DNA from 2 places in the Nonomuraea sp. K271 genome. Region 2 is predicted to be linked to the other one. Evidence: riboswitches for the same ligand, from Rfam matches in the RefSeq annotation. Region 2 holds a riboswitch; the other holds the start of a gene.
The links. A riboswitch is a leader RNA that binds a small molecule or an ion and turns the genes downstream of it on or off. The one in region 2 is predicted to bind glycine.

Region 1: it holds a riboswitch for glycine, as region 2 does, so the genes downstream of both, gcvP (aminomethyl-transferring glycine dehydrogenase) here and gcvT (glycine cleavage system aminomethyltransferase GcvT) in region 2, are expected to answer to the same signal.

Annotation. Positions count from the first base shown of each region.
Region 1 is NZ_JAAAHR010000066.1:21,651-25,041, forward strand. It holds gene ftsR (transcriptional regulator FtsR) at 1-464, shown strand, start outside; gene GUY59_RS22950 (bifunctional nuclease family protein) at 597-1,067, shown strand; gene GUY59_RS22955 (MerR family transcriptional regulator) at 1,215-1,835, shown strand; glycine riboswitch at 1,894-1,992, shown strand; gene gcvP (aminomethyl-transferring glycine dehydrogenase) at 2,172-3,391, shown strand, end outside.
Region 2 is NZ_JAAAHR010000008.1:67,978-71,368, forward strand. It holds gene GUY59_RS04470 (aldehyde dehydrogenase family protein) at 1-69, shown strand, start outside; gene GUY59_RS04475 (3-oxoacyl-ACP reductase) at 89-853, shown strand; gene GUY59_RS04480 (gamma-glutamyl-gamma-aminobutyrate hydrolase family protein) at 865-1,557, shown strand; glycine riboswitch at 1,611-1,708, shown strand; glycine riboswitch at 1,728-1,827, shown strand; gene gcvT (glycine cleavage system aminomethyltransferase GcvT) at 1,862-2,944, shown strand; gene gcvH (glycine cleavage system protein GcvH) at 2,941-3,330, shown strand.

The DNA.
Region 1 (3,391 bases), on a different contig from region 2:
AGCAGCGTGACCACTACCTGCCGCTGCGGGTGATCAAGGACAAGATGGCGGAGGGCTTCGGCCGCCCGCGAGCCGTCCAGGACAACGACCAGCAGGAGATCAGGCTCAGCAGAGCCGAGCTGATCGAGGCCGCGGGCATCGACGAGGAGACCCTCGACGAGCTGGAGGACTACGGCCTGCTCGCCCCGGTGGCCCGCCGCTACGACGAGGAGGCGCTCACGGTGGCGCGCACCGTCGGCGCCCTGGCCCGCTTCGGCCTGCGCGCCCGGCACCTGCGCGCGGTCAAGGCGGCGGCCGAGCGAGAGTGCGGCCTGGTGGAGCAGACCGTCGCGCCGATACTCAAGCGCCGCGCCCCCGGCGCCATCGGCGAGGCCGACGAGGCGGCCAGGGAGCTTTCCTCGCTCCTGCTCGACCTGCACGCATCCCTTGTGCGCACGGGCGTCCGGTCCGTCCTGGGGCGTTGAGACCGCAGCGAGCTGGGAGGCGGGGGCACATTCCAGGCCCGCCGGGTGTTACGTTGAATTGCAGAAGCCAGTCAGCAGAAGCAACGACCAAATAGCTGTGCCGGGACACCGGTCAGGAATACGGAGCAGCCCGTGTTGCAGATGGAGGTTGTGGGCGTTCGGGTTGAAATGCCCACAAATCAGCCGATCGTCTTGCTGAAGGAGGCACACGGGGAGCGGTTCCTTCCTATATGGATTGGCATGACGGAAGCCACGGCCATCGCCCTGGCCCAGGCAGAGGAGCCTCCGCCGCGGCCGCTCACCCACGACCTCTTCCGAGACGTGCTGAGTGCTCTGGGCGTAGGCCTGCGGGCGGTCAACATCGTCGCTTTGCGTGACGGCATCTTCTTCGCCGACCTGGTGTTCTCCAACGGCGTGGAGGTGAGCGCGCGGCCGTCCGACTCGATCGCGCTCGCCCTGCGCACGGGGGCGCGCATCTTCGCCAGCGAAGAGGTCGTCCAGGAAGCCGGGGTGATCATCCCGGACGACCAGGAAGACGAGGTGGAGAAGTTCAGGGAGTTTCTTGACACGATCACTCCCGAGGACTTCGGCCGGGCGGGGTAGGTATTTCAGTGCATTTACGCTTCACGACGCGCCGAGCCGGATCGTTGACTGAGCATGGTCGCGGTCCTACGGTGCAAGTGAAACCCGTGGCTGCGCTTCACATACCCCCAGATCAGGCCACGGGATGAGAGAAAGCCGGAGGTCCGCGTGGCGGTCAGCAGCGGCGAGGGAAAGACGGCCGGCCAGGAAGATCCGGTGCGGCGCGAGAGCGCGCGGCAGCGTGCCGGGGAGCAGGGCCTGCTCTTCGACGAACAGCCCGCGGCGCTGCCGGGTGACATCGGATACCGCGGGCCGACGGCGTGCTCGGCGGCCGGCATCACCTATCGGCAGCTCGACTACTGGGCGCGCACGGGCCTGGTCGAGCCCACGATAAGAGCCGCGCAGGGCTCCGGCTCCCAGCGTCTCTACAGCTTCCGCGACATCCTGGTCCTCAAGGTCGTCAAGCGGCTCCTCGACACCGGGGTGTCGCTGCAGCAGATCCGCACGGCCGTGCAACACCTGCGTGACCGCGGGGTGGCCGACCTCGCACAGATCACGCTCATGAGCGACGGCGTCAGTGTTTACGAGTGCACCTCGGCCGACGAGGTGATCGACCTGCTCCAGGGCGGCCAGGGCGTGTTCGGCATCGCGCTCGGCCGGGTCTGGCGCGAGGTCGAGGGCTCCCTCGCGGAGCTGCCGGGGGAACGCGCGGCGGCCGAGGACACCGTCCCGGCCGACCACCCCGCTGACGAACTGGCCCGGCGCCGCCGTGCCCGCCGCACCCGGTGAGCACGGCTCCTGACATCCGTACGAACCGGGCGTAGTAACCTGAGGGCAGAAAGGCCGACGACCCCGTGCGGGAGAGTCCCCGGGCCCCTGGGCTCCGGGGCGCCGAAGGAGCAACCCTCCCCGGAATCTCTCAGGCATCCCGTACCGCTCGGGCGAGGCAACTCTGGAAAGCAGGCGCACCCGCCAGGCGCGCCTCACCGACGGTGCAAGCCCCACCGGGGGTGAAGCTCTCAGGTCGCGACCCCGCGCTTGTCCGGGGTCCGCGCTGACAGAGGGGGAGATCCGGCACACGCCCGCGCCCTGGCGCCGGTCTCCACAGCCTCGGGAGGCATCTCCATGACCGATCTGTCCGCTCCGCCGTTCTCGTCCCGGCACATCGGCCCCTCGGAGTCCGAGCAGCAGCGCATGCTCGAGGCCGTGGGCTTCGAGTCCGTGGCCGACCTGGTCGCGGTCGCCGTGCCCGAGTCCATCAGGGCGAAAGACCGGCTCACGCTGCCCGCCCCCGCAGGCGAGGCCGAGGCCATCGCCGAGCTGCGCGCCCTGGCCGATCGCAACCAGGTGGTCACCTCGATGATCGGGCTGGGCTACCACGACACGGTCACGCCCGCCGTCATCCGCCGTAACCTGCTGGAGAACCCGGGCTGGTACACCGCCTACACCCCCTACCAGCCGGAGATCTCGCAGGGCCGCCTCGAGGCGCTGCTCAACTTCCAGACCGTCGTCTCCGACCTCACCGGCCTGCCCGTCTCCGGCGCCTCGCTCCTCGACGAGGCCACCGCCGCGGCCGAGGCCATGACGCTGGCCCGCAGGGCGGGCAAGTCGAAGAGCGCCGTGTTCGTGGTCGACGCCGACGCGCTGCCCCAGACCAAGGCCGTGCTCGCCACCAGGGCCGAGCCGCTCGGCATCACGCTCGTCGAGCACTCCCTCCACGGCGAGCTGCCCGAGTGCTTCGGCGTGCTCGTACAGTACCCCGGCGCGTCGGGGCGGCTGCGCGACTTCCGCGCCGTGGCCGCCGCCGCGCACGAGGCGGGCGCCCTCGTCGTGGCCGCCGCCGACCTGCTGGCGCTGACGCTCGTGGCCGCACCCGGCGAGCTGGGCGCCGACATCGCCGTGGGCTCCTCGCAGAGGTTCGGGGTGCCCTTCGGGTTCGGCGGGCCGCACGCCGCCTACATGTCCGTACGCGAGGGCCTGCAGCGGCAGCTGCCCGGCCGTCTGGTCGGCGTGTCCGTCGACGCCGACGGCGACCCCGCCTACCGCCTGGCCCTGCAGACCCGTGAGCAGCACATCCGCCGCGAGAAGGCCACCAGCAACATCTGCACCGCGCAGGTCCTCCTGGCCGTCATCGCCGGCATGTACGCCGTCTACCACGGCCCGGAGGGCCTTCGCCGCATCGCCCGCCGGGTGCACCGCCACGCCGTCGCCCTGGCAGAAGGGCTGCGCGGGCAGGGCCTGGAGGTCGTGCACGCCGAGTTCTTCGACACCGTGCTCGTACGCGTGCCGGGGCGGGCGTCCGCCGTGGTCGCCGCCGCGGCCGAGCGGGGCGTCAACCTCTGGCA
Region 2 (3,391 bases):
CGGGAGCTCGGGCCGGACGCCCTGGCGGCGTTCACGGAGACCAAGAACGTCTTCATCTCCTGGGAGTGAGGTAGAAAGCGACGTGCACATGAAGCGGCTGCAGGACCGGGTGGCGATGATCACGGGCGCGGGCGGCGGCATCGGGCTGGCCACCGCGCGCAGGTTCGCCGACGAGGGCGCGAAGGTGGTCTGCGCCGACCTGGACGAGGAGGCGGGCGTCAAGGCCGCGAACGAGGTAGGAGGCCTGTTCGTACGGGTCGACGTGGCCGACGAGGACGACGTCGTCCGGATGTTCCGTACGGCGTTCGACACCTACGGCAGCGTGGACATCGCCTTCAACAACGCCGGCATCTCGCCGCCCGACGACGACTCGATCCTGGAGACCGGCATCGACGCCTGGCGCCGCGTCCAGGACGTCAACCTGACCAGCGTCTACCTGTGCTGCAAGCACGCCATCCCCTACATGCGGCGCCAGGGCAAGGGCTCGATCGTCAACACCGCGTCGTTCGTGGCGGTCATGGGCTCGGCGACCTCGCAGATCTCCTACACGGCGTCCAAGGGCGGGGTGCTGGCGATGTCGCGCGAGCTGGGCGTGCAGTTCGCAAGGGAGGGCATCCGGGTGAACGCGCTGTGTCCCGGCCCCGTGAACACGCCGCTGCTGCGGGAGTTGTTCGCGAAGGATCCCGAGCGGGCGCAGCGGCGGCTGGTGCACGTCCCGCTCGGGCGCTTCGCGGAGGCGTCGGAGATCGCGGCGGCGGTGGCGTTCCTGGCCAGCGACGACGCGTCGTTCATCACGGGCAGCGAGTTCCTGGTGGACGGCGGCATCTCCGGCGCCTATGTCACGCCGCTCTAGGGGGGTTCATCGTGCGACGTCCCGTCATCGGGGTCACGTGTTACGTGGAGCCGGCGACGTTCACGGTCTGGCAGGACATGCCGGTCGCGCTGCTGCCGTACATGTACGTGGAGCAGGTCGTCCGCGCCGGCGGGCAGCCGGTCGTGCTGCCGCCGGCCGGGGAGGCCGCGCGGGTGGTGGACCGGCTGGACGGGCTCGTGCTGGCCGGGGGCGGCGACATCGATCCGGCGAGGTACGGGGAGACGCCGGAGGAACGTACCGGCTATATCCGCAAATTTCGTGACCAGGCCGAGTTCGCCCTGTTGGCCACGGCCCTCGACGCCGAGCTGCCCTTCCTCGGCATCTGCCGGGGCCTCCAGGTGCTCAACGTCGCCCTAGGCGGCAGCCTCCACCAGCACCTGCCCGACGTGGTCGGCCACACGGAGCACTCCCCCGCGCCCGGCCGATTCGGCCACCTGCCCGTCACCGCCGTCCCCGGCACCCGCCTGGCCAAGGCGCTGGGCACGGCGCCCGTGACGGTGCCGCACTACCACCACCAGGCCGTCGACCGCCTGGCCCCGGGCCTCACCGTGACCGCGACGGCCGCCGACGGCACCGTCGAGGGCGTGGAACTGGACTCGGGGCCGTTCACCGTGGCGGCGCAGTGGCATCCGGAGGCGGCCGAGGACCACGCCCTCTTCGAAGCCCTGGTCGCGGCCTGCTGAGGGGCGAACGCGACAAGACCCCCAAATCACTACTAGGCTGGCGGGACACACCAGCAAACCGTGCGGGAGAGCATCCTGACAGCCGGTCAGGGTCCCTGAAGGAGCAAGCCCTCCCCGCAAACCTCTCAAGGCAAAGGACCGCACGGCTGACCGGGAGCACGTCTCCTCGGAAGGTGACCTCTGGAAAGCAGGCCCACGTGGCCTCGCCGAAGGTGAAAGTCCGGCAAAACTCGGACGAAGCTCTCAGGCATCGATGACAGAGGGGGAGGATGCTGGCATCCAATCCTGTCCTGAGGTGCGATAAATGTCCCGACCTACTCCGCTACGAGACGTGCACGAAAGCCTCGGCGCGACGCTGACCGACTTCGCAGGGTGGCTCATGCCACTCCGGTACGGAAGCGAGTCCGCGGAGCACAGGGCCGTCCGTGAGGCCGCCGGACTGTTCGACCTCTCGCACATGGGCGAGATCTTCGTGACCGGGCCGCAGGCCGCACAGGCGCTGGACTACGCGCTGGTCGGTCACCTGTCGGCCGTGACGCCGGGACGAGCCCGCTACACCATGATCGTCAACGAGCGGGGCGGGGTGCTGGACGACCTCATCGTCTACCGGCTCGCCGACGAGGAGTTCATGGTCGTCGCGAACGCCTCGAACGCCGAGAAGGTCGCCGGCGAGCTGGAGAGCCGTTGCAAGGCGTTCGACGCCGTGGTGGACGACCGTTCGCCGCAGTACGCGCTGATCGCCGTCCAGGGGCCCCGCGCCCAGGAGATCCTCGCCACGCGCACCGACGCCGACCTTGCCGGGCTCAAGTACTACGCGGGCCTGCCGGGGCAGGTCGACGGGCGGCAGGCGCTCATCGCCCGTACCGGCTACACCGGCGAGGACGGGTTCGAGCTGTTCGTGGCCAACCAGGACGCGGTGCCGCTCTGGCACGCGCTCATGGCCGCGGGCGAGCCGTACGGGCTCAAGCCCGCCGGCCTGTCCAGCCGCGACACCCTCAGGCTCGAAGCCGGCATGCCCCTGTACGGCAACGAACTGAGTGCCGAGCTGACCCCGTTCGACGCGGGGCTGGGCAGGGTGGTGAAATTCGACAAGCCGGGAGACTTCGTCGGCCGGTCGGCGCTGGAGGCGGTCAAGGACGACCCGCGGCGCCGGCTCGTCGGTCTGGTCGCCCGGGGCCGCCGGGTGCCGCGCCACGGCTACCCGGTCACCAAGGACGGCGCCGTCGTCGGCGAGGTCACCAGCGGTGCTCCCTCCCAGACCCTGGGCAAGCCCATCGCGCTGGCCTACGTGGACACCGGCGCCGTCTCAGGCCTGGCTGTGGACATCCGGGGCAGCCATGAACCCATGGACCTGGTCGAGCTGCCCTTTTACAGGAGGAACAAGTGAGCAACATCCCTGACGACCTGAGCTACACCAAGGAACACGAGTGGGTTTCCGGGGTCGAGGACGGCCTCACCGTGACCGTCGGCATCACGGCCTACGCCGCCGACGCCCTTGGTGACGTCGTCTTCGTGCAGCTCCCCGAGGTCGGTTCGATCGCCGAGCCGGGCGACTCCGTCGGCGAGGTCGAGTCGACCAAGTCGGTCAGCGAGATCTACACGCCCGTCGGCGGCGAGATCGTCGAGGTCAACCAGGCCATCGTGGACGACCCGAGCCTGGCCAACAGCGACCCGTACGGCGAGGGCTGGATGTTCCGGGTGCGCATGGAGGGCGACCCCGAGGATCTGCTGTCCGCCGAGGAGTACGCCGCGCTCACCTCGGGCGAGTCCTGACCCTGCCAGGCCTCATCGGCCGACGCCGGGGCTCGCGGCCGGGCCCCGGCACTCATGAAGG